Regions from separate parts of the Paenibacillus sp. FSL W8-0439 genome, predicted to be linked through region 3. Evidence: a T-box and tRNA genes for the amino acid it is inferred to sense, from the RefSeq annotation. Region 3 holds a T-box; the other regions hold tRNA genes.

Region 1 (5,393 bases), 2.3 Mb from region 3:
ACTGTATAACCAAAAGGTGTATCTTGAATGTTTTTAACTTTACCTTTAAATTCAGCCATACTCATATTCACACTATCCTTTCGGGTAGTACCTATCAAATTAGTGCGTACTACGTTTTTATTTGCGTTCAGTTTATACTAACCGTAATTTGAAGTAAAGGAGAGAAAATATGACTAAAACAATACGCCTGTTAATGCCGCAGTGGCAAGGAGGAAACAATCCTAACTACTCTTTTGGCGCCGAACTGCTGGCCTGGCTAGCCCCAGACAATGCTCAACCCCTTATTCAAGTTCCAGTTCAAGCTTATGATGGAACTCCACTTGTCAACGAGAACGGTATGTATGGGAGAAAACAGCTACTTGAACAATTAGAGGCTGCTCAACATATCATTGATGCTCATAAGCCAGATCGCATAGTAATGTTTGGTGGTGACTGCTTAGTCGAGCAAGCCCCATTTGCCTATTTAAACGAACGATACGGCGGAGAATTAGGATTAATTTGGATTGATGCTCACAGTGATTTAGTTAGATATGTAGGCTATGATAACGGACATACATTACCGCTTGGGAACCTTTTGGGAGAAGGAGATGAGGAGTTCGCAAAACATGTGAAAATTCCTCTTAAACCTGAAAATGTCTTTATCGCTGGATTAGCAGCTCCTACAGAAGAAGAAACAAAAGCATTTTCAGAGACATTTCAAAGGTTAGGTGTTACCACTACAGAAACAGATACTGAAGTAATTCAAAGATTAGGGATTCGAACTGCTGGGACCCAAGAGTTAACGAGCAGTACCGCATCTATAAAAGAATGGATTAAAGAAAGCGGCATCAAGCACCTGGCGATTCACCTTGATTTAGATGTACTTGATCCAAAAGCATTTCGTTCTTTATTATTCGCCAACCCTGAAGCTCCCTATAATCTTTCTCCTGCGGGAACAATGCAAATACCTCAACTACTTCATCTGATTAAAGAACTATCTGAAGAAACTGATGTAGTTGGGTTAGGTATAACCGAGCATATGCCGTGGGATTCCATTAACTTAAAGAATCTGCTGGGAGAAATACCTATTTTGAATCGTTAATTCTACTTACAACTGTGCATGTATCTTGACGTTAATTTTCGTAATGGAATTATGATGGCCGTTTGAATTAAAGTATTGTGCAAAAAAGGACTCCTCGGGAATTTATACTGTTATGGAGTCCTTTTTTATTTTTTACTTTTTATTTTCATTTATTAATTTTAGTACTGGATTAAGGAACTCTTCAAAAAAGAAGTCGCCTCCCTCACCCGGAGTTAGTGCTTTATTATGATCAAAAGATTCGAAATCTTCTGGTACCGAAATATGATAGAGCGTGCCATTTTCCATTAATTCTCCTAAATCCTTATAAGCATTTGTTGGACGTGCAAAGCAGAGAACCCTAGAATTCTCAAGTATATATAAGTGAGTATCAGTTAACCTATATGCATAAAATATCACCTCAATTATGTGACTTGAATAGCTCAGCACCGGATAAAAGGGAATACTCAGGAGATCAAGTGGTCGCTCGCTCTACTAACTTGAATTCCAAGGGATGTAATTCTTCATGAAGCCCCTCTAGGGCATTTCGAATCATAATGAATGCATTTTCCGCTTGCTTGTCAATCGGGTAATGAATGGTGGTTAAATCAAGCAAATGCGAAATTTCGGTGTTATCAAAGCCCACCACTGCAACATTACTCGGGACCGAAACACCGAGCCTACGTGCTTCGGTCAACAGCCCTGCAGCCAAATAATCGGTAGAACAAGCGAAGGCATCCGGCTTGTTGGATTGTTCGCCCCACCAGTGAGCAATTTGTTCACCCGCTTCTACTGAATTTAAGCCATAAAAATGCGAGAAAGCATCAGCGTTCAAATCATGTTTTTTGCAAAAATCATGATAAGCCCGTATGCGCTCCTTCGTATTCAATCCCCTCATATTTCCATATACATTCACAATGCTGCGATAGCCTCTGGCATACAGATGCTCCAGCGCAAGCATGTACCCCTGATACTGGTCCATAAATACAGACGGGATTGCCTCAATGTTTACACGCTGCCATGTCACAATTGGACCATATTTGGTGTAGTGCTCAATCACACTCCACTCATTGACGCGAATCATACAGACCAAGGCGTCCAGTTGCTTTCTCCGCAACATTTCCAGTGCTTCAAGCTCCCGCTCCTTCTCTCCATTCGTAATAAATAGTGCCATATTAAAACCATGCTCCTGGGCATAGGTTGTAAATCCACGCACAAATGAACCCAATGAATCATTAAAAGAAATTGAAATAATTCCTATGAGCTTGGTCATGCCCTTTTTTAATGAAACCGCATTCAAATTAGGTACATAATCCAGTCGGTCTATGACCTCCTGTACACGCTGCCTTGTCGGTTCACTTACGTACGGATGGTTATTAATGACACGAGACACCGTTGCCGAGGATACACCCGCCAGCTTTGCAATTTCATGAATATTTGCCACATTTCTCACCTCGTTCTTTCTATTTTAGCATGTTCGTGTTTAGCATGTTTCGTGGCCCCGCCCTATAATTGTCACCTTCCCCAAATAAGTTTTCTAAAAGCGCTTGACCTGTAATGCATTACAGGGATTACAGTGAATTTGAGCTTAAGAAAGCGGTTTTAAAAAACATACTCAGGAGGCACTAACCATGAAAAAAGGCATAAAGATCGCAACTATTGGCGGAGGCTCCAGCTATACACCAGAATTAGTAGAAGGTTTTATCAAACGTTATGCAGAGCTTCCCATCCGGGAATTATGGCTGGTAGATATTGAAGCAGGACGCGAGAAACTGGAGATCGTAGGGGCCATGGCCCAACGGATGGTAAAAGCCGCCGGCATTGATTGTGAAGTACATTTGACACTGGATCGTCGGGAAGCCTTGAAGGATGCCGATTTTGTAACGACCCAGTTTCGGGTAGGCTTATTGGAAGCTCGGATTAAAGATGAAAGTATTCCGTTAAAACACGGTATGATCGGTCAGGAAACCAATGGGGCTGGTGGGATGTTCAAAGCTTTTCGTACCATACCCGTTATCCTCAGTATCGTAGAAGATATGAAAGAACTGTGTCCGAATGCATGGTTGATTAACTTCACCAACCCTGCGGGCATGGTCACCGAAGCAGTGCTTCGTTATGGTCAGTGGGATAAAGTCATCGGATTATGTAATGTTCCAATCGGCGCGATCAAGAGTGCATCGGCTGTGCTGGACAAACCGGAAGAAGAGCTGTTCTTTAAATTTGCAGGAATTAACCACCTTCATTGGCACAAAGTTTATGATAAAACTGGAGAAGAATTAACAGAACAAGTTATCGAAGGACTGTATGCTCCTGGCGCAAAACCGGAGAAGGTCGTTGAAAATATTAAGAACATGCGCTTCCTGTATGATCAGGTTCGTCAATTGAAAATGCTACCTTGTCCTTACCATCGGTATTACTATATGACCGATAACATGCTCAAGGAAGAATTAGAGGAGGCCAAAAACGAAGGAACTCGGGGCCAAGTCGTCAAACGTCTGGAAGAAAGTCTGTTTGAATTGTACAAAGATCCGAATCTGGATTACAAACCAGAGGAATTATCCAAACGCGGCGGTGCGCATTACAGCGATGCTGCCTGTGAAATCATCAACTCTATTTATAACAACAAAGGCACATTGATGGTAGTTAGTACGCGTAACAACGGTGCGATTGATGATGTCCCTTATGATAGCGCCATCGAAGTAACTAGTGTCATTCGTGCGCATGGTGCGGAGCCTGTCAACTTTGGCAAATTCCCTCCAGCACAACGGGGACTGCTGCAAGTCATGAAGGCGATGGAAGAGCTGACCATTGAAGCGGCGGTCACTGGTGACTATGCGACAGCACTGCAAGCCTTCACCTTGAATCCGCTCGTTCCAAGCGGCGATATCGCCCAAACTGTGCTGGATGAATTGCTGGAAGCACACAAAGAGCATCTGCCGCAATTTTTTGCTCATAAAGAGAAGGCGACAGTATAAAGCCAGAATCAATGATACTGCCGGAACACAAAAAAACTTCCTAATATTGAATTAGGAAGTTTTTGCTATACGTCCCAGGAGGGATTCGAACCCCCGACCGACGGCTTAGAAGGCCGTTGCTCTATCCAGCTGAGCTACTGGGACAAAATGATAATCCATAAAACCTTATGTATTCAGTGCATTAATGATTATATCACATTTTGGGCAACTGTCAAAAGCATTTTTTCATTATACAGGAAAGCAGGCTGCAAAAGGAATCATTTGGACGCTAACGGGGTATTATGTACAAAGAACGATGCCAAAAAGGAGGGGTTAATCCGTGAGAGGCCTTTTGTCTTCACTTTGTTATTTTAGCATTTTTTTCGCACCTTTTCTGGTGCCGGTCATTGTGTGGATTGCAGTCCGGGACGAATATGTTCAGGGACACGCGAAAAAAGCCATTTTATCGCACATTTTCCCCATTATTGCGGCGATTCCGCTAGTTTATTTTATTATCACTGCCAATCATGCAGGCTCGGTTATCGGGTTTGTAATGCTATTCGTAGTGGTCTATCTCGGCGTTTTTGTCTATAACATCTACAAAGGGATCATGACGCTGCGTGAAGCGGCCTAATTCAAAAGAAGCCTCTCGCATTCGCAATTTTGACGAATACAGAGGCTTCTTCAGGGTCATTTATAAATGAGCGTTTCTCAGTTTATGACTGTTTATTTATTACCGAAGCGTCTAGGACTTCTTCGCACCTCATGTCTTACATTTTTCTCCATCACTTCTTCCGCGAACTCATTGTTATGAATATAACTGCTGCCTTTGTTTTTCTTATACTTCGCTTTGCCGTCTATGATTTCCCCCTCCTTTCACGCTGATCTGGCGATGGCGCCGGTGTCCAAATTAACAAAAGCCGAGGTAGTGCACACCATATCCTCATGCCCCGAACTCCTTGGCAAACTCTGTACTAAGCTGCCCATAGGAGAGCAACTCCCTTTTGAACTTTTCCCGTTCCTCACCAGCGGTAATGTGCGTAGAGTCCGTAAAAGCCTTGTCGGTCACTTCTTCAAATGCCGAATGCAGATTATTGTCATACCAATCCAGCTCCAGATCGGCATCATTGCGGATGATCCGTACCATGTCATAATCAGGCTGACCATCCTTCTGATTCGTAGCTGTGATATAAACCAGCAGCTCCGGGTCATCTGCGGCACCGGGACGCACTTCTACCTCAGCACAGCGCACTCCGTCAAGTTCAGTGAAGCGGCGTATTTTGGCATCCTTGATGTAGTACATTGTCTCCCTCCTTCCTCACGTGTAGGCGGGTTGCCCCATCTGTAGTTTTCGGAACGGACAGACATTTTATGCTTCATTT
Region 2 (5,393 bases), 2.0 Mb from region 3:
TGTAATTAACGTGAGTGGAAGTGGTGAAATAATGGCTAAGCCAGACATCGCTTATCTCTCCATTGGGGTGCAATCGGAAGGAAATACTGCTGCTGCTGCTCAAAAAGCTAATGCTGCGAAAATAAACAAGGTCACACAGCTGTTAAAAGAAAAATGGAGTATCAGTGCAGACGATATTCAGACAAGCCAGTTCTCTGTACAACCTAACTATACCTATAACGAGAAGGAAGGACAGAAGCTCAAAGGCTACATTGCTAACCATACACTTTCAGTGAAATATCGCAACTTGGACAAAATTGGTCAGCTGCTGGATGAGGCTACAAACTCCGGTGCAAACAACGTAGATAATATACAGTTTTCCGTAGAGAATCCTTCTTCTTATGAAGAAGCTGCTATTGCAAAAGCGTTGGATAACGCTCAATCCAAAGCCAGTGCCGTAGCAAAATCAGCTAAACGCGGCTTAGGGGCTCTGGTGAATGTGACAGTAGATGGCGGGGAAGCTCAGGTTTTCACACAACGTGAGAATGCCATGTCCAAAGCGCTCATGGATATGAGTGGCGGAACAGAGATACAGTCGGGCCAAGTAACGGTGAAAGTCCAAGTGTCTGCCCAATATGAGATGAACTAGTATAGACCATTAAAACGGAGCCGCAAGCGCCTGCAACATTGCAGGGTGACTTGTTGGCTTCTTTTGTCTATTGAAACCGTTTTGTAATGAGTCTGTCATAGCTAATGGCTGTTAGGTGTACAGATTGAAATCAGTGAGTGTACAGATTGTAAACTACATACAATGGGGTATAGATATAATAAGAAAAGTGATCAAAACACATAGATAATACAGATTCACAATAGGAGGAATACTTACGATGAACAAGCATACGAAAAAATGGGGCTCAGCACTGCTGGCAGCGGGAATCTTAGCAGGGGTTGCGGTCGTTCCCGTTTCCTATATTGAGGCAGCTTCGACCAAACAGCAGCAAGCGACAACACAGCAACCCGGGATCGCCATCCAATGGAATGGTAAAACGTTGGCCGCTAAAGGTGTACAAGTGAACGGGAACACAATGATTCCAGTGGCAGCACTGCGTGATAGTTTGGGAATTCCGGTGAGCTATGACACCAAGGAAGGGACATATACAGTGGGGAGCGGGTACAACAAGCTCTATATCGTGGTCTCCTCCTCGGATGCCTATGCCAATGTGAACGGGATCAACACGCGCAGCATGGATGCCAAAATGATCGCCGGGAAGCTATATATTCCTATGAGTCTGCTGAAAGACTATCTGGGTATCGATGCGCAGTGGAATGCAACTCAGAAAACAGTAACATTGAGTAAAAGCCAGCTAAATCCGATCACAATTGCATCTCAGACGCTTCCAGCTTCGAGTAATGCAAAGGTATCCTATAAGATTAAGTATCCGCAAATCAGCGGCAGCCAGCTGAATCCTGAGGCTCAACAGGCCATTAATAATGTGCTTAAAAAGCATGCAGAGACAGTATTGGCAGCAGGCAAAAAGATGGTGGCAGAGGGAGAGGTTACAGCAGAAAGACCGTATGATTTCGAAAATGATTTTGCAATTGCCTATAATAAGGACGGTATTCTAAGTGTGATTATGCAGGACTACTCGTATACAGGTGGCGCACACGGTATGACGGCACGTAAAGGATATACGTTCTCGCTTGCTGATGGTAAGCAGTTGCAATTGTCTGATGTATTGAAGGCAAATCCTAACTATAAAAAGTTCCTGAATACTGATTTGAAGAAAAAAATTGATGCGCTCCAGGCTGGCGAAGGGTTTGAGAAATTTAAAGAGTTGGCCGCAGATCAGAATTTTTATGTGACCAACAGTGGAGTAACCATCGTGTTTGATTTGTATGATTATGCGCCATACGCTTATGGAATTCCGGAGTTTACTTACTCGTTCGCTCAACTGCTGCCTCAGGGCGGTAAGCCTTTTGCGGGACAAAATCAATAATCTGGATTAGTTATATATTGAAAATTAATAGTAAATAAAAAAGACTGCCTACCGAATACGAAAATCCGAGGCAGCCTTTTTATTTACCAGCTATTCAGAAGAAAACCACTTTTCTTATACACCTTCTGGAGAGGAGCTAGTTAACACTTTATCAATAATACCGTATTCCTTGGCATCATCAGCGGACATGAAATAGTCACGGTCTGTGTCTTTTTCGATGCGTTCCAGTGGTTGACCTGTGCGATCTGCGAGAATGCGGTTCAACTTGTCACGCATTTTCAGAATGCGACGGGCGCGAATTTCGATATCCGTTGCCTGTCCTTGTGCACCGCCTAGTGGCTGGTGAATCATAATTTCACTGTTTGGCAAGGCAAAACGTTTACCTTTGGCACCTGCATTCAGCAAGAAAGCACCCATGGAAGCAGCCATACCTACACAAATGGTAGATACGTCAGGTTTAATGTATTGCATCGTATCGAAAATGGCCATACCAGCTGTGATGGAACCGCCAGGGCTGTTAATATACAAGTGAATGTCTTTTTCAGGATCTTCAGCAGCCAAAAACAGCATTTGGGCAATAATTGAGTTGGCTACAACGTCATTGACGTCCGAGCCCAACAAAATAATGCGATCCTTCAACAGTCTGGAATAAATGTCATAGGCGCGTTCGCCGCGGTTACTTTGTTCTACTACCATAGGAACATAGCTCACGTCAAAAAACCTCCCTTAAATCGTTAGTGGATTTGGTGGATATGCCGAATACACATCCCTATTTATAAACTGTTACCGTATTAACCACATGATAAACAATTTCAAACAAAAAGTCAAAGAAAGTCAAACTATTGATTAAAAAAAAGAACGCTTAGCGCTCTTTTTGGTTAAAAACATCATATGGAACATTTAGCCAATCGTATAAAACGACGCGCCCGCGAGGAATCGAACCTCGATCTCAGGCTCCGGAGGCCTACGTCATATCCGTTGGACCACGGGCGCAAAGATGAATCATTACAAGCAACCAACTAATTAATTGGAAACAAAGATGATTATATGATATACGGCATTGAATTGCAAGCTTTTATTACGTGCGCATATTCACATAAAAAGTTGAGAAATATAGGTTCAGATAGACTTGCATGTGAAGCAAATATTGGGTAAGATATACGTGGGACTTAAAAAGTTATCCCGGGACATTTTAAGACCAGTTAGAGATATAGCATAGAGACAGAACTTAGAAGTGTGCGGGAGTGGAAAGCATGCGAAAGATATTAGAAATACAGAAGCAGCTTCTGCCCGACCTCATGGATGTTTTGAAAAAAAGGTACACGATCCTGCATCAGATTATGCTGTCCGAAGTTATCGGACGCAGAACACTGGCAGCTTCACTGGATATGACCGAGCGCGTACTGCGCGCTGAGACTGATCTCCTTAAAGCGCAAGGGCTAATTGAGATTGAGAGTGTGGGCATGAAGGTGAGCAAAGCAGGACTGGATCTGCTGGAACAGCTGGAGCCGATCGCGAACAACTTGTTCGGCCTGTCCCAATTGGAGGATCAGATTCGTCAAGCCTACGGTTTGAGGAAGGTGGTTGTCGTTCCAGGGGATTCGGATGCTTCACCGTTAGCGAAGCAGGAGCTGGGCCGTGCTGGCGCAAAGGCGCTGCTGAGTGTTATGGATGACGAGGACGTGGTCGCTGTAACAGGTGGCACGACGATTGCAGATGTGGCGGAACAACTGGCATTACCTGCTAACGGCCCGCTTAAGGGCGGATGGTTTGTACCGGCACGCGGGGGTTTGGGAGAGAGCATGGAAATGCAGGCAAATACAATTGCCTCCACGATGGCTCGCAAGGTCGGCGCTCAATACCGTCTGCTCCATGTACCGGATTTGCTCAGCAATCATGCTTACAACTCCTTGCTTGAGGATACGAATATTCAGGATATATTAAGCCTGATTCGAGAGAGTCGTATTATCATTCACGGGATAGGCAACGCAATAGCAATGGCCCACAGACGCAAGCTTGACCCTGAAACCTTTGCCCAGATCAGCAATGAGGGTGCGGTCGCCGAATCGTTTGGTTATTATTTTAACGAAGACGGCGTCGTTGTTCACAGAATGCTGACGCTCGGACTCCGTTTGGAGGACATCAGGCGTACGGAGACGGTGTTAGGTGTGGCTGGAGGCAAGAGCAAGGCTGCTGCTATTCATGCAGTATTGCGTTTCGGACAGGAAGACATTCTTGTCACCGACGAAGGCGCTGCTGCCGAGATTGTAAGCCGTTATTTAAGAGATTGATAAGGTTTTTTAATTGTGTTGTCTTGACAGGCTTTCGGGTCTGTCTTGAATATATAAAACTAAACTAAACGAACTTTGGGAGGAACTCACTCATGACAGTTAAAGTTGGTATTAACGGTTTCGGACGTATTGGACGCCTTGCTTTCCGCCGTATTCAAGACGTAGAAGGTATTGAAGTAGTAGCAATTAACGACTTGACAGATTCCAAAATGCTGGCACATCTGTTGAAATATGATACAACACAAGGTACTTTCCAAGGACAAGTAGAAGTACATGACGGTTTCTTCAAAGTAAACGGTAAAGAAGTTAAAGTTTTGGCTAACCGTAACCCTGAAGAATTGCCTTGGGGAGACCTGGGCGTAGACATCGTTCTGGAATGCACAGGTTTCTTCACAACTAAAGAAGCTGCTGAGAAACATTTGAAAGGCGGCGCTAAAAAAGTTGTTATCTCCGCTCCAGCTACTGGCGACATGAAAACTGTCGTTTACAACGTAAACCATGAAATTCTGGACGGAACTGAAACTGTAATTTCCGGTGCTTCTTGCACAACTAACTGCTTGGCTCCTATGGCTAAAACACTGCAAGACAAATTTGGTATCGTTGAAGGCTTGATGACTACAATTCACGCTTACACTGGCGACCAAAACACTTTGGATGCTCCACATGCTAAAGGTGACTTCCGTCGTGCTCGCGCAGCAGCTGAAAACATCATTCCTAACACTACTGGTGCTGCTAAAGCAATCGGTCTGGTTATCCCTGAGCTGAAAGGTAAATTGGATGGTGCAGCTCAACGTGTTCCAGTACCAACAGGTTCCCTGACTGAGCTGGTAACAGTTCTGGAGAAAAACGTAACTGCTGAAGAAATCAACGCAGCGATGAAAGAAGCTTCCGATCCTGAAACTTACGGATACACTGAAGATCAAATCGTTTCTTCTGACATCAAAGGTCTGACTTTTGGTTCCCTGTTTGATGCAACTCAAACTAAAGTTCTGACTGTTGGCGACAAACAACTGGTTAAAACTGTAGCTTGGTACGACAACGAAATGTCCTACACTGCACAATTGATCCGTACGTTGGAATACTTCGCTAAATTGGCTAAATAAGAATTCCTTATCGAGCAACATCA
Region 3 (5,393 bases):
CTCATGCTAATATTGGTTTGTTGATCTGAATCTACAGGCTCAGCTGGATTTTCCGGAGTGGCTTGCACCGGTTTATGATTTTGTACAAACTCGGATGCATGATAGACCATTTCTGCTGCCTCCATCCGCGTTACTTTACGATCCGGGTTAAAGTTACTCTTTTCATCCAATGTTGCAATTTTGGTCAACAAAAGAAATTGAACTGCTTCGTTCGACTCTTGGTCTAATTTTTTGCCATCTGCTATGTTAATAAGCATACGGACCGTTGGATATTCCCCCGTTGCACTCACTGCTTTATACAGAATATTCGCGAATTGCTCCCTAGTCATGCGGGTACTTGGATCAATATCCGGTGACAGAGGGATTTGGTGCTGGACTGCAATCCGATAGGAATCGGCATACCATGCGGAAGTCGGAATGTTTGCAAAGGAGCCCGTTGTAAAATCAGGCATAACCTGAAGATCCATCGCCCGAACAACCAAGTGTACTCCTTGTGCATACGTGAGCGTTTGATCCGGTGCAAACTTATCCTTGGTTATCCCTTGAATAATTCCTTTGTTCTGAAGTGAACTTACGATCTTCTCCTGCTCAGGTCCCTTTATATCACGAAAGGCAGAAGCCGACGTAGCCACAGCCAATGAACAGACGACAAGCAGCGCAGCTGCCACGCTTTTATTTTTGATCATGAGATACACCTCCATGTTTACTTTGCTTCTATACTTACGGACGCAATAAAACCATCAAATGTTTCAAATATGCACAAATTGGTTGCAAAACATTGGAATACCCTGCGATTAGTGTAACCCGTCTTGCTCTTTTCTGCTCACCATCTCCATGCAAACCCAAAAGTGTCTATGATAGTTTTCCTTTTGCAGCGCCTTTTAGAGAAAAGAGCTAATTCGCAGTAATTTTAGCTAGCAAAAGCAGCAGTGAACCTAACAAAAATACCCACTTGTGGTAGCTTACATCCGGTTAGGGGCTTTCAGTCCAAGAAGTCGCAGTGTACTTGCCAGCTTATCTGCAGTCTGTTCCGCCAACTGAATGCGCCACTGTCCACCATCGACAATCCTTTCCTTAGCATAAAAACGGTTGAACGCCTGTGCTGTATCCAATGCAAATCTAGCAATAACCGAAGGTTCCAGTTGCTGAGCAGCACGTATCAGCTGCCCGTGATAGCGATCCAACTGCTTAAGCAAGGTCCAGCCTGCGTCACCCAGCATTTCATCCGAAACGATATTCCATTCAGGAGAATGCCCTTCTTGACCAAGGACGTTGTCACTGGAATTAGAATCAACCTCAGCGCGAGCGCGAGCTTTCTCCAGAAGGCTGCGTATACGCGCATGGGTATACTGCACATAAGGGCCAGTCTCACCTTCGAAGGTCAATGCCTCCTCCAACGAAAAATCCACTTCATTCAGACGGTTATTTTTTAAATCGCCAAAAATAATCGCTCCGATGCCGACATCTTCTGCTATTGCCTCTTGTTCCAGCAAATTGGGATTCTTCTCCGTAATAATGGCTTGAGCACGCGCTACAGCTTCATCCAGCACTTCCTCCAGTTTCACCACCTTGCCGCGTCTTGTGGACATTTTTTTGCCTGCAAAACGCATTAAACCAAACGGTACATGCTCACATTGCTCTGCCCATGCCTCCCCTGCATGCTTGAGCACCGCAAATACCTGTTGGAAATGTAACTTCTGTTCCCCGCCAACGACATACAACAGCCGATCAGCCTTCATCACTTCATGACGATAAATCGCTGTTGCCAGATCACGGGTGGGATAAATGGTAGTCCCATCCTTCTTCAAAATAAGACACGGCGGTAGCTGCTCGTCTTCCAGACGAACCACAAGTGCCCCATCACTTTCCTCCAGCAATCCTTTTGCTCTTAATTGGGCAACAACTGCCTGCATCTTATCATTGTAAAAGCTTTCCCCCAACACATGGTCAAACGAAATGTTAAGACGTTGGTACATACGATCAAATTCACCCAGACTGACTTCAACAAAAAACTCCCATAGTTGTTGAGCCTCAGTATCCCCGTGCTCCAAACGTCGGAACCACTCGCGGCCTTCATCCTCCAAAGACGGGTCATGCTCAGCCTCCTGATGAAAACGGACATATAGCTTCAATGATTCCCCGATCGGATCCTGTTGTAGCTGCTCTTCATTGCCCCATCTTTTATAGGCCGCAATTTGCTTGCCAAATTGTGTCCCCCAATCCCCTAGATGATTCACACTAATCGGTACATATCCGGTTTCACCAAGTATGCGATACAAGGCGGCACCGATAACAGTAGAGCGAAGATGACCGATACCAAATGGTTTGGCAATATTGGGCGAGGACATATCAATTACTACTCGCTGTCCATGCCCAATATTGGGATTCAGAAACTCAGTCTTGCTCAATTCAGCAAGCATCGGTGGAATATGAACAGATCGATCCAATGTAATATTTACATAGGCACCCGATGCTGTAGCGGTTAGACCCGCTTCATGGCTTACTAGCTCTGCCAATTCCATTGCAATATGCTGTGGAGACTTTCGAAATTTCTTAGCCAGCACAAAACAGGGAAACGCCACATCTCCCCATTCAGGCTGCGGAGGCACCTCGAATAAAGATAAAACTTCTTTCTCCTCCAAGCCCGTATGAGCTAAAATAGCTTGGGTAGCAATCATCAACAACATGTTCCTCTCTCCTTCTTTTTATAGGATCTAACAAAAAAAAAGCCCTCGCCTCTTGATATAATCAAGAGACGAGAACTTCGATATCCCCGCGGTACCACTCTTTGTAAATCGGTTGTGTAGATAAAGCTAGCTTACACAAATCGCGATTTCACTCCATTGACAAATAACGGTGTCAGCCGGGTTGATCTACTAGAAGTTCTTATCGTTGGATCAACCGTCTCCCGGGTGCGCTTCACATCGGATTTCATACCGGCTTCCACCTCTTCCGGCTCGCTGTAATGATACGGTTCCGTTGCTACTCTCCCGTTCCTTGACGTTAATTCCCACCATTATACAAACCTATTTAGTAGAAAGCAACCTTTTATTCCCTCTTCAGGGACTAGTTCTGTATATGTAATTACACTGCCACCAATTGGCGACAAGCCTCAACACAATGACGGCAGGCCTCTGCACAATGTTTGCAATGATTATGGGAATGCTTGCTGCATTCAGCAGCACATACCTCACAGGCTTTGGCGCATAGCTCACAGATTTCCTCGGCAAAATCCGTTCCGCGCTGCAACATTTGAGCAGCAAACCCACATATCTCTGCGCATTCCCTACTCACTCGAATACATTCACGCAGCATAGCTAAATCATATTCCTTCAAACTTGCTACATAGCATACATTGCAAGCGTTCATACATTCCAGGCAAGCATCCACGCATTTTTGGTATGAATGATTCATAATACATTACCTCCCAGTTGTTGATCCTGCTGTACTATTACCCGCTGAGCCTTGAAATTAATCAATTGATGTTCGCGCTTTCAACAAAATAAACCCAGAAAATCCCGACTTATGTAAGGAAGTGTACTATATTCCAAGGTGCAAGCGCAAGGATATTAATCACATAACTTTTTATCCCTCGTTTCTGACTTGCATCCAGTCGGTCCTTCCTCTATTGTAAAAAAAGAATATGCTTAACCATGAATCAAGGAGTGAACATTGTAATGAACATAACATCTGTAGAGGAGCACCGACGGGAGTCTCCGCAGCAGGTTAACTGCATGGTCGTGACCGTCTCTGATACACGAACCATGGAAACCGATACTGGGGGCCGACTGCTCAAGGAACTACTAGAAACGAATGGATATAAGGTTGTTCGATATGTTATCGTCAAAGACGACTATGAGGGTATCCGACAGTTGGTAACCGAAGCTGCAGCACATGAGGACATCGAGGCTGTACTTTTAACAGGTGGTACTGGCATTTCTCCGCGTGATACTACATATGAAGCCATCTCCTCTTTACTGGATAAGGAACTACCTGGCTTTGGTGAAATCTTCCGTTACTTAAGCTTTGCTGAGGACATTGGATCAGCAGCTATATTAAGCCGGGCTGTAGCGGGTACTGTGGGCCAGACAGCTGTGTTTTCTATGCCTGGCTCCCGCGGAGCCGTTCGTTTGGCAATGGAACGCATTATTGTCCCTGAACTGCGACATGTGATGAGAGAAATTTATAAATAAGCTCTTATTCCACACATGCGCCGACACAAAAAGGCACCCCATATGAATGAGGTGCCTTTTCACATTATTCTTTTTCTTCAACTTCGGGCTGCATGTAGCTATCAATCAGCTTTTGCTTCAGCTCCCATACCTTCTCGCTAAGATTAACACGATAAATTTCAGGATTCAGCTTCCGCAAATATTCTGGCCAAAACAGTTTCAACTGTGAAGCATGATAGGCACGAATTTCATCCAGTTCGGGAAGCTCGTATACCTTCTGTCCATTTATAAAAATAGGTTCAAGCATCGGTACAGCTTCGTAATTTTCAACATACTTCTTCATATATGGATGCAAAGGGTTAAACAGCTTCAGGCGCTTACCATTGCGCGGACGTTCTTCATCCGGGAAAGAAATGTAATCAGCTACAGCTCTCCCTTTCTTCTTATCCACAATGCGGTATACATCCTTTTTGCCTGGTGTAGATACTTTTTCCGGGTTACCCGAGATCTTAATCGTCGGCAGCATTTCACCGTCTACTTCCCGCTCAACCAGCTTGTACACTCCGCCTAATGAAGGTTGATCTGAAGCCGTAATCAGCTGTGTTCCTACACCCCATACATCAATACGTGCACCTTGGGCTTTTAGATTGAAAATCGTATTTTCATCCAAATCGTTGGAAGCAACAATTTGTACGTAATCCAAACCTTCGGCATCCAGCATTTCCCGGGCCTGAATAGATAGATAAGCCAAATCACCGCTATCCAAACGGATGGCATTCATACGCTTGCCTTGACTCTCCAGCATCTTTGCTGTCCGAATCGCATGAGGAACACCGCTCTCCAGCGTGTCAAAGGTATCTACCAGCAATGTAACCTGATCTGGCAAAACCTTCGCATACACGTCAAACGCCTCTTGCTCCGTCATAAAGGTTTGTACCCATGAATGGGCATGTGTTCCTTTTGTCGGAATCCCAAAATGTTCGCCTGCCAGCATATTAGAAGTCGCATCGAAACCTGCAACATAAGCTGCACGCGCTCCCCAAATGGCTGCATCTGCCTCCTGCGCACGCCGTGTACCAAATTCGAGCAGTGTATCGTCACTGGCCACCTGCTTGATACGCGATGCTTTTGTCGCAATGAGTGTCTGGTAATTCATAAAATTCAACAACGCCGTCTCGACAAGCTGCGTTTCCATAATTGTTCCTTCAACACGGACCAGAG
Region 4 (5,393 bases), 2.2 Mb from region 3:
GGCCGTTCCAGAGCTTTCACGCCAGGGTGGCTGGAAAATGAATCGATATTTATGCATATGGAATATAAATATTTACTTGAGTGTTTAAAGGTGGGTCTATACACTGAATTTTTTGCCGACATCCAAAAAGCGCTACCCCCTTTTATGGATGCTACGATCTATGGAAGAAGTACGCTGGAAAACAGTTCCTTTATTGCTAGCAGTGCTAATCCTGATGCAAGTTTGCATGGAACGGGATATATTGCGAGGCTGAGTGGATCTACAGCAGAATTTATTCATATGTGGCTATGGATGATGACAGGCGGGCAGCCATTTGGCTGTGATTCTAGGGGGCTTACCCTGAAGCTGGAGCCCAAGTTGCCAGGCTGGCTGTTCACAGCTACAGGTGAGTTATCCTTCTGCTTTCTCGGAAGCTGCCAAGTGACGTATTATAATACAAGTCGTATGGATACTTATGCGCCGGACTGCATAGTGAAACAGTATATACTGCATTACAGCAATGATGAACAGAAGACAATAAACCAGGCTGTTTTAGACCCAAAAGAGGCTCAGGATGTGAGAGACCGGCTGGTTTCTCGTATCGAGGTGCATCTGGAGAGATCGCTTTAATTCATTTAAGCCGTCATGCTGCAAAATAGAGCATGACGGCTTTTTAAGACCCTAATTTCTTGTATTAGTGCGGAATTACGCGGAAATATCTTGCAAATCTAATATAACAGGACAGTGGTCACTGCCTGTAATATGGCAATCAATACTCGCATCTATTAATAGTGGACGAAGCCGCTCCGAGACGAGGAAGTAATCAATCCGCCAGCCGATATTCCGTTCTCTCACCTTTGGCATATAGGACCACCAGGAATAAACATCCGTTCGATCAGGATAAAAATATCTGAAGGTGTCTATAAATCCAGCGTTGAGCAGCTGTGACATGCGGTCTCGTTCCTCGGGCGTGAAGCCAGCATTTCCGTAGTTGGCTTTGGCATTTTTGAGATCGATCTCCTGATGAGCCACGTTCAAGTCTCCGCAAATGATGACAGGCTTCAGAGTGTCTAGTTGTTGCAGATAGTTGCGAAAACGGTCTTCCCATTCGAGCCTGTATGGCAATCGGGATAAATCCCGTTTGGTATTCGGTGTGTACACATTGACAAGATAAAATTTTTCAAATTCCAGCGTAAGGGTTCGACCCTCCGGTTCTTCATTTTCTTCGAGTCCATAATGCACAGAGAGCGGCTTGATTTTGGTGAAAATAGCTGTGCCAGAATACCCTTTTTTCTCAGCATAATTCCAGTATTGCATGTATTCCTCCATGTTCTCCATGAGGATTTGTCCTTCTTGAAGCTTCGTTTCCTGTACGCAAAAAATATCGGCATTCGTTTCTTTTAGATAAGTATAGAAACCTTTGGTTACACAGGCTCTTAAGCCATTTACATTCCAAGATATTAATTTCATTTGATTAAACTCCTTACTACTCCACGCAGTCATGCGGTGTAATGGGTATATCCTCGATTAAAAGGCTGTCCCAGACAAGCGCTCGAACAGCGCTACGGAAACAGCCTTTTCTACATTAAAATAGGTTGTAATACGATGCTGGCTCCAACGTTCACGGTGGGTCCTAATTCGCTGGAAAATAAAAAAAGCTTCCTAAATAGGAAGCTTCGGCTATACGTCCCAGGAGGGATTCGAACCCCCGACCGACGGCTTAGAAGGCCGTTGCTCTATCCAGCTGAGCTACTGGGACATAAAATTCAAGCGAATATTAATATATCATATGGATGAAAAAGATTCAAGTCTTATTTTGCGTTTATCGTTTATTTGGGCTCTACACCACATAAATTCAGACTACACATCGTTTTTTTTGCCTTATAAAAGGGTATGTTAGAATACAGGTGAATATGTTGAAGACGAGTGGTTGAACTTCGGCTGCTGTTTCTCATATAATCTACAAATACTTTAGCTTGCGGAGGAGAGGGGGTGCCTTGAAAATAAAGGACTCCAAGGTGACGACAAAAGAAAATAATATCGTATTGTTTCCGAAGACACTGGACTACTATCAAATTCAACTTACGGTGATGCTTGAAAACGAACGTTACGGAGAGGCGATGGCGATGCTGCGCTTTTTGATGCAGTGTCAGGGACAGGAGCAGAAACAATACGATGAATGGAACGCTCTATCACAATGGTTGGAAGCTGCATTTCCACAGTATGCTGACAGCGGAGCGGTAACGGACAATGTGGAAGAAGACGAAGTCAGTGAAGTTGAGTTGGCTCGCCGTCATGCACGTTTTAAGCAGGAACAGGATGCAGGCTACGGTAACAAGCTTTTGCAGATGGCTATGGATCAACCGTTATCCGAACAGACGATTCTAGCTTTGGAACAGTTATCCTACTTGGAACTGCCGGAGATCGACGATGCTTTGCTTCGCTGGATTACTGAACGGGAAATCCATCCTCTTCTCCAATTCCGTGTTCTACAGACATTGAGACGCCGCGGAATGGAAGGGACGATAGAAATCAGACGAGGGGATGAAAAGACAGAAATCGATATTGAAACGGTTCCGTTACAGCCTGATGAGTTTCCAGAGGCGATTATGCGTATTTTGGAACGGGTAGCTGACCAGACTGAAGTGCATGAGCCCACACTATTCTATTTTGCACAGGAGCTGTGGTCACAGTTTGTGATGGCCGTGTACGGTACGAAAGATTATAGATCAATGTTGGTAGAAGAGGACGGAATGCCGGATATTTGGGCAGCAGCACTCCATCAGACCGTTTCGGAAAGTTTGAACGGGAACAATAATGAAGAAGAAACCCGCGCTATATATGGCATTACAGATGCACTGCGCTTCCGTTTTGAGCAAGCATATCGGTCGATGCGATTATTCGTAGCGGCGGGAATGAACACTCCTTAATGACCGGAAACGTTTACCTGTTAAAGCATTCAAGGGCTGCTCTTGAAAAAGACAGTAATGTTAGATATACTATAGTGGTTATTTTGTGTGCGTTGATTGTAATGAAAACTAAGTGAAGATTTTGTTGGAGGGGAAAGCATAAAATGAAAGCAACTTGGGAGAAAATAGAGAAGAACCTTGGGGTTCTTGAAGTTGAGGTAGACGCGGATCGTGTAGCCGCTGCACTCGACAAAGCTTTTAATAAAGTGGTTAAACAAGTAAGCGTACCAGGATTCCGTAAAGGTAAAGTGCCACGTCCTATCTTTGAAAAACGTTATGGCATTGAAAGTCTGTACCAGGATGCAATTGACTTCCTGTTGCCAGAAGCATACAGCCAAGCTGTAGAGCAAACAGACATCTTCCCAGTAGATAGCCCAGATGTTGAAATTGATCAATTTGCTAAAGGCGAAACTTTCAAATTCAAAGCAAAAGTTACTGTTAAACCTGAAGTAACTTTGGGCGATTACAAAGGCGTAGAAGTGCCTGTAAGCAAAATCGAAGTAAGCGACGAAGAACTGGCTCAAGAGCTGGAGCGCCTGCAACAACGTCATGCTGAATTGGTTGTCGTTGATGAAGATGCTGCTCAATCCGGCGATACAGCTATCATTGACTTCGACGGTTCCGTAGACGGTGTACAGTTCGAAGGTGGACAAGCTGAGAAGTATTCTCTGGAACTGGGTTCCAATACCTTCATCCCTGGCTTTGAAGATCAAGTGATTGGTTTGCACACTGGTGATTCCAAGGACGTTGAAGTAACGTTCCCTGAGAACTACCATTCTGCTGACCTCGCTGGTAAACAAGCTGTATTTAAAGTGAAAGTTCATGAACTGAAACGCAAAGTTCTTCCTGAATTGGACGATGAATTTGCTAAAGATGTAAGTGAATTTGACACACTTGCTGAATTCAAGGAAGACTTGAAAAAGCAATTGCTGGAACGCAAAGAAAACGAAGCTAAAGCAGCTCGTGAGGGCGCTGTAGTGGAGAAAGTTGCTGAAAATGCAACAATCGACATTCCTGAGGCAATGGTTAAGAGTGAAGTGCAAAACATGGTTCGCGATTTCGACAACCGTCTGCGCAGCCAAGGCATGAATCTTGAAATGTTCCTCGGCTTCTCCGGTCAAAGCAAAGAAGACCTGGAAGAGCAAATGAAAGCTGATGCTGAGAAGCGCGTACGCAACAACCTCGTGCTGGAGCAAGTGGCTAAAGCAGAAAACATCGAAGTTTCCGAAGCGGAAATTAATGAAGAGCTGCAAAACATGGCGGATGCTTACAAACGTTCTGTAGAAGAGATCCGCAGCATTCTGGAAAGTAACGGCTCGTTCGCTAACTTGAAAGAAGAGATCTCACTGCGCAAAACAATCGCTTTGCTGGTTGAAAACAGCAAAGAAGTTGAAGCGCCAGCTGCAGCTGCTGAGTAATTTAAACGATAAAATATACGGTGTATGCTGTAACAGGCTGCAACGTAGTAATTAGATAAGGATAAGGCACGTAGTGAAAGTTACGTGCCTTATTTTTACCTTAGATAATCCAAATTTTAGTCGTTTATGGAAAGCGCTGTGAATGGTGTTTTCTGTTTTACATAAGTCACTACCGTACATTTGCACATACATACGAAACATGGTTAAATATGAGAAGGTCTCGGCAGGACGTCTGTAAATAGCCTGCATTTTATATATGAGCACAGGCAAATATGACACGAGACTCTGAACATGTTAAAATATTTTGTAAGGTGTTCACGTTTCATGATTGCCGCTTCCGTTTTAATGGGACTTAAGGAAGCGGATGAATACAGGTGTTCATTTTAATAAAGAAAAGAGGTTGGTCGTGATGAGTCTCGTCCCTATGGTTGTGGAACAAACGAATCGAGGAGAACGATCTTACGATATTTACTCGCGGTTGCTTAAGGATCGCATCATTTTCCTAAGTGGCCCGATTGATGACGATGTCGCCAATCTCGTCATTGCACAGCTATTGTTCCTTTCTGCGGAAGACCCGGAGAAGGACATTAATTTGTACATTAACTCGCCAGGCGGTTCTGTTACTGCAGGCATGGGTATATATGATACAATGCAATTCATTAAGCCGGATGTATCGACGATTTGTGTAGGTATGGCTGCTAGTATGGGCTCTTTATTGCTCACAGCCGGTGCACCAGGCAAGAGATATGCACTTACCAATAGTGAAGTTATGATTCACCAGCCGCTCGGCGGCATTCAGGGGCAAGCCTCCGACATGCTGATTCATGCGGACTGGATTATCAAAACACGTGCCAAGCTGAATCAAATCTATGTGGAGCGTACAGGTCAGCCCCTCGAAAAAATCGAACGTGATACTGACCGGGATTTCTTCATGGAAGCGGAAGAGGCGAAAGCATACGGTATCATTGACCAGGTGCTGTCTAAACCGATTAATCTGTAAAGGGGTGGCTCTATGTTTAAATTTAAT

The links. The T-box of region 3 lies ahead of argS (arginine--tRNA ligase). A T-box ahead of a tRNA ligase gene usually reads a tRNA of that ligase, here a tRNA-Arg.
Region 1: it has a tRNA-Arg gene. The T-box ahead of argS (arginine--tRNA ligase) is inferred to sense a tRNA for this amino acid. The anticodon was not compared.
Region 2: it has a tRNA-Arg gene. The T-box ahead of argS (arginine--tRNA ligase) is inferred to sense a tRNA for this amino acid. The anticodon was not compared.
Region 4: it has a tRNA-Arg gene. The T-box ahead of argS (arginine--tRNA ligase) is inferred to sense a tRNA for this amino acid. The anticodon was not compared.

Annotation. Positions count from the first base shown of each region.
Region 1 is NZ_JBBPAK010000001.1:4,489,453-4,494,845, forward strand. Features, by position in the region: gene MKX36_RS19225 (winged helix-turn-helix transcriptional regulator) at 1-65, opposite strand, end outside; gene MKX36_RS19230 (arginase family protein) at 170-1,081, shown strand; gene MKX36_RS19235 (hypothetical protein) at 1,214-1,366, opposite strand; gene MKX36_RS19240 (LacI family DNA-binding transcriptional regulator) at 1,533-2,501, opposite strand; gene MKX36_RS19245 (6-phospho-beta-glucosidase) at 2,689-4,032, shown strand; tRNA gene MKX36_RS19250 (tRNA-Arg) at 4,103-4,176, opposite strand; gene MKX36_RS19255 (DUF4870 domain-containing protein) at 4,352-4,645, shown strand; gene MKX36_RS19260 (hypothetical protein) at 4,955-5,314, opposite strand.
Region 2 is NZ_JBBPAK010000001.1:207,625-213,017, forward strand. Features, by position in the region: gene MKX36_RS00910 (SIMPL domain-containing protein) at 1-628, shown strand, start outside; gene MKX36_RS00915 (PdaC/SigV domain-containing protein) at 867-1,976, shown strand; gene clpP (ATP-dependent Clp endopeptidase proteolytic subunit ClpP) at 2,091-2,687, opposite strand; tRNA gene MKX36_RS00925 (tRNA-Arg) at 2,898-2,969, opposite strand; gene MKX36_RS00930 (sugar-binding transcriptional regulator) at 3,230-4,267, shown strand; gene gap (type I glyceraldehyde-3-phosphate dehydrogenase) at 4,360-5,370, shown strand.
Region 3 is NZ_JBBPAK010000001.1:2,213,735-2,219,127, reverse strand. Features, by position in the region: gene MKX36_RS09840 (S-layer homology domain-containing protein) at 1-686, opposite strand, end outside; gene argS (arginine--tRNA ligase) at 963-2,687, opposite strand; T-box leader at 2,749-3,007, opposite strand; gene MKX36_RS09830 (four-helix bundle copper-binding protein) at 3,085-3,414, opposite strand; gene MKX36_RS09825 (MogA/MoaB family molybdenum cofactor biosynthesis protein) at 3,678-4,193, shown strand; gene MKX36_RS09820 (nicotinate phosphoribosyltransferase) at 4,258-5,393, opposite strand, start outside.
Region 4 is NZ_JBBPAK010000001.1:4,430,652-4,436,044, reverse strand. Features, by position in the region: gene MKX36_RS19030 (cellobiose phosphorylase) at 1-609, shown strand, start outside; gene MKX36_RS19025 (exodeoxyribonuclease III) at 685-1,449, opposite strand; tRNA gene MKX36_RS19020 (tRNA-Arg) at 1,665-1,738, opposite strand; gene MKX36_RS19015 (hypothetical protein) at 1,977-2,909, shown strand; gene tig (trigger factor) at 3,053-4,366, shown strand; gene clpP (ATP-dependent Clp endopeptidase proteolytic subunit ClpP) at 4,776-5,366, shown strand; gene clpX (ATP-dependent protease ATP-binding subunit ClpX) at 5,379-5,393, shown strand, end outside.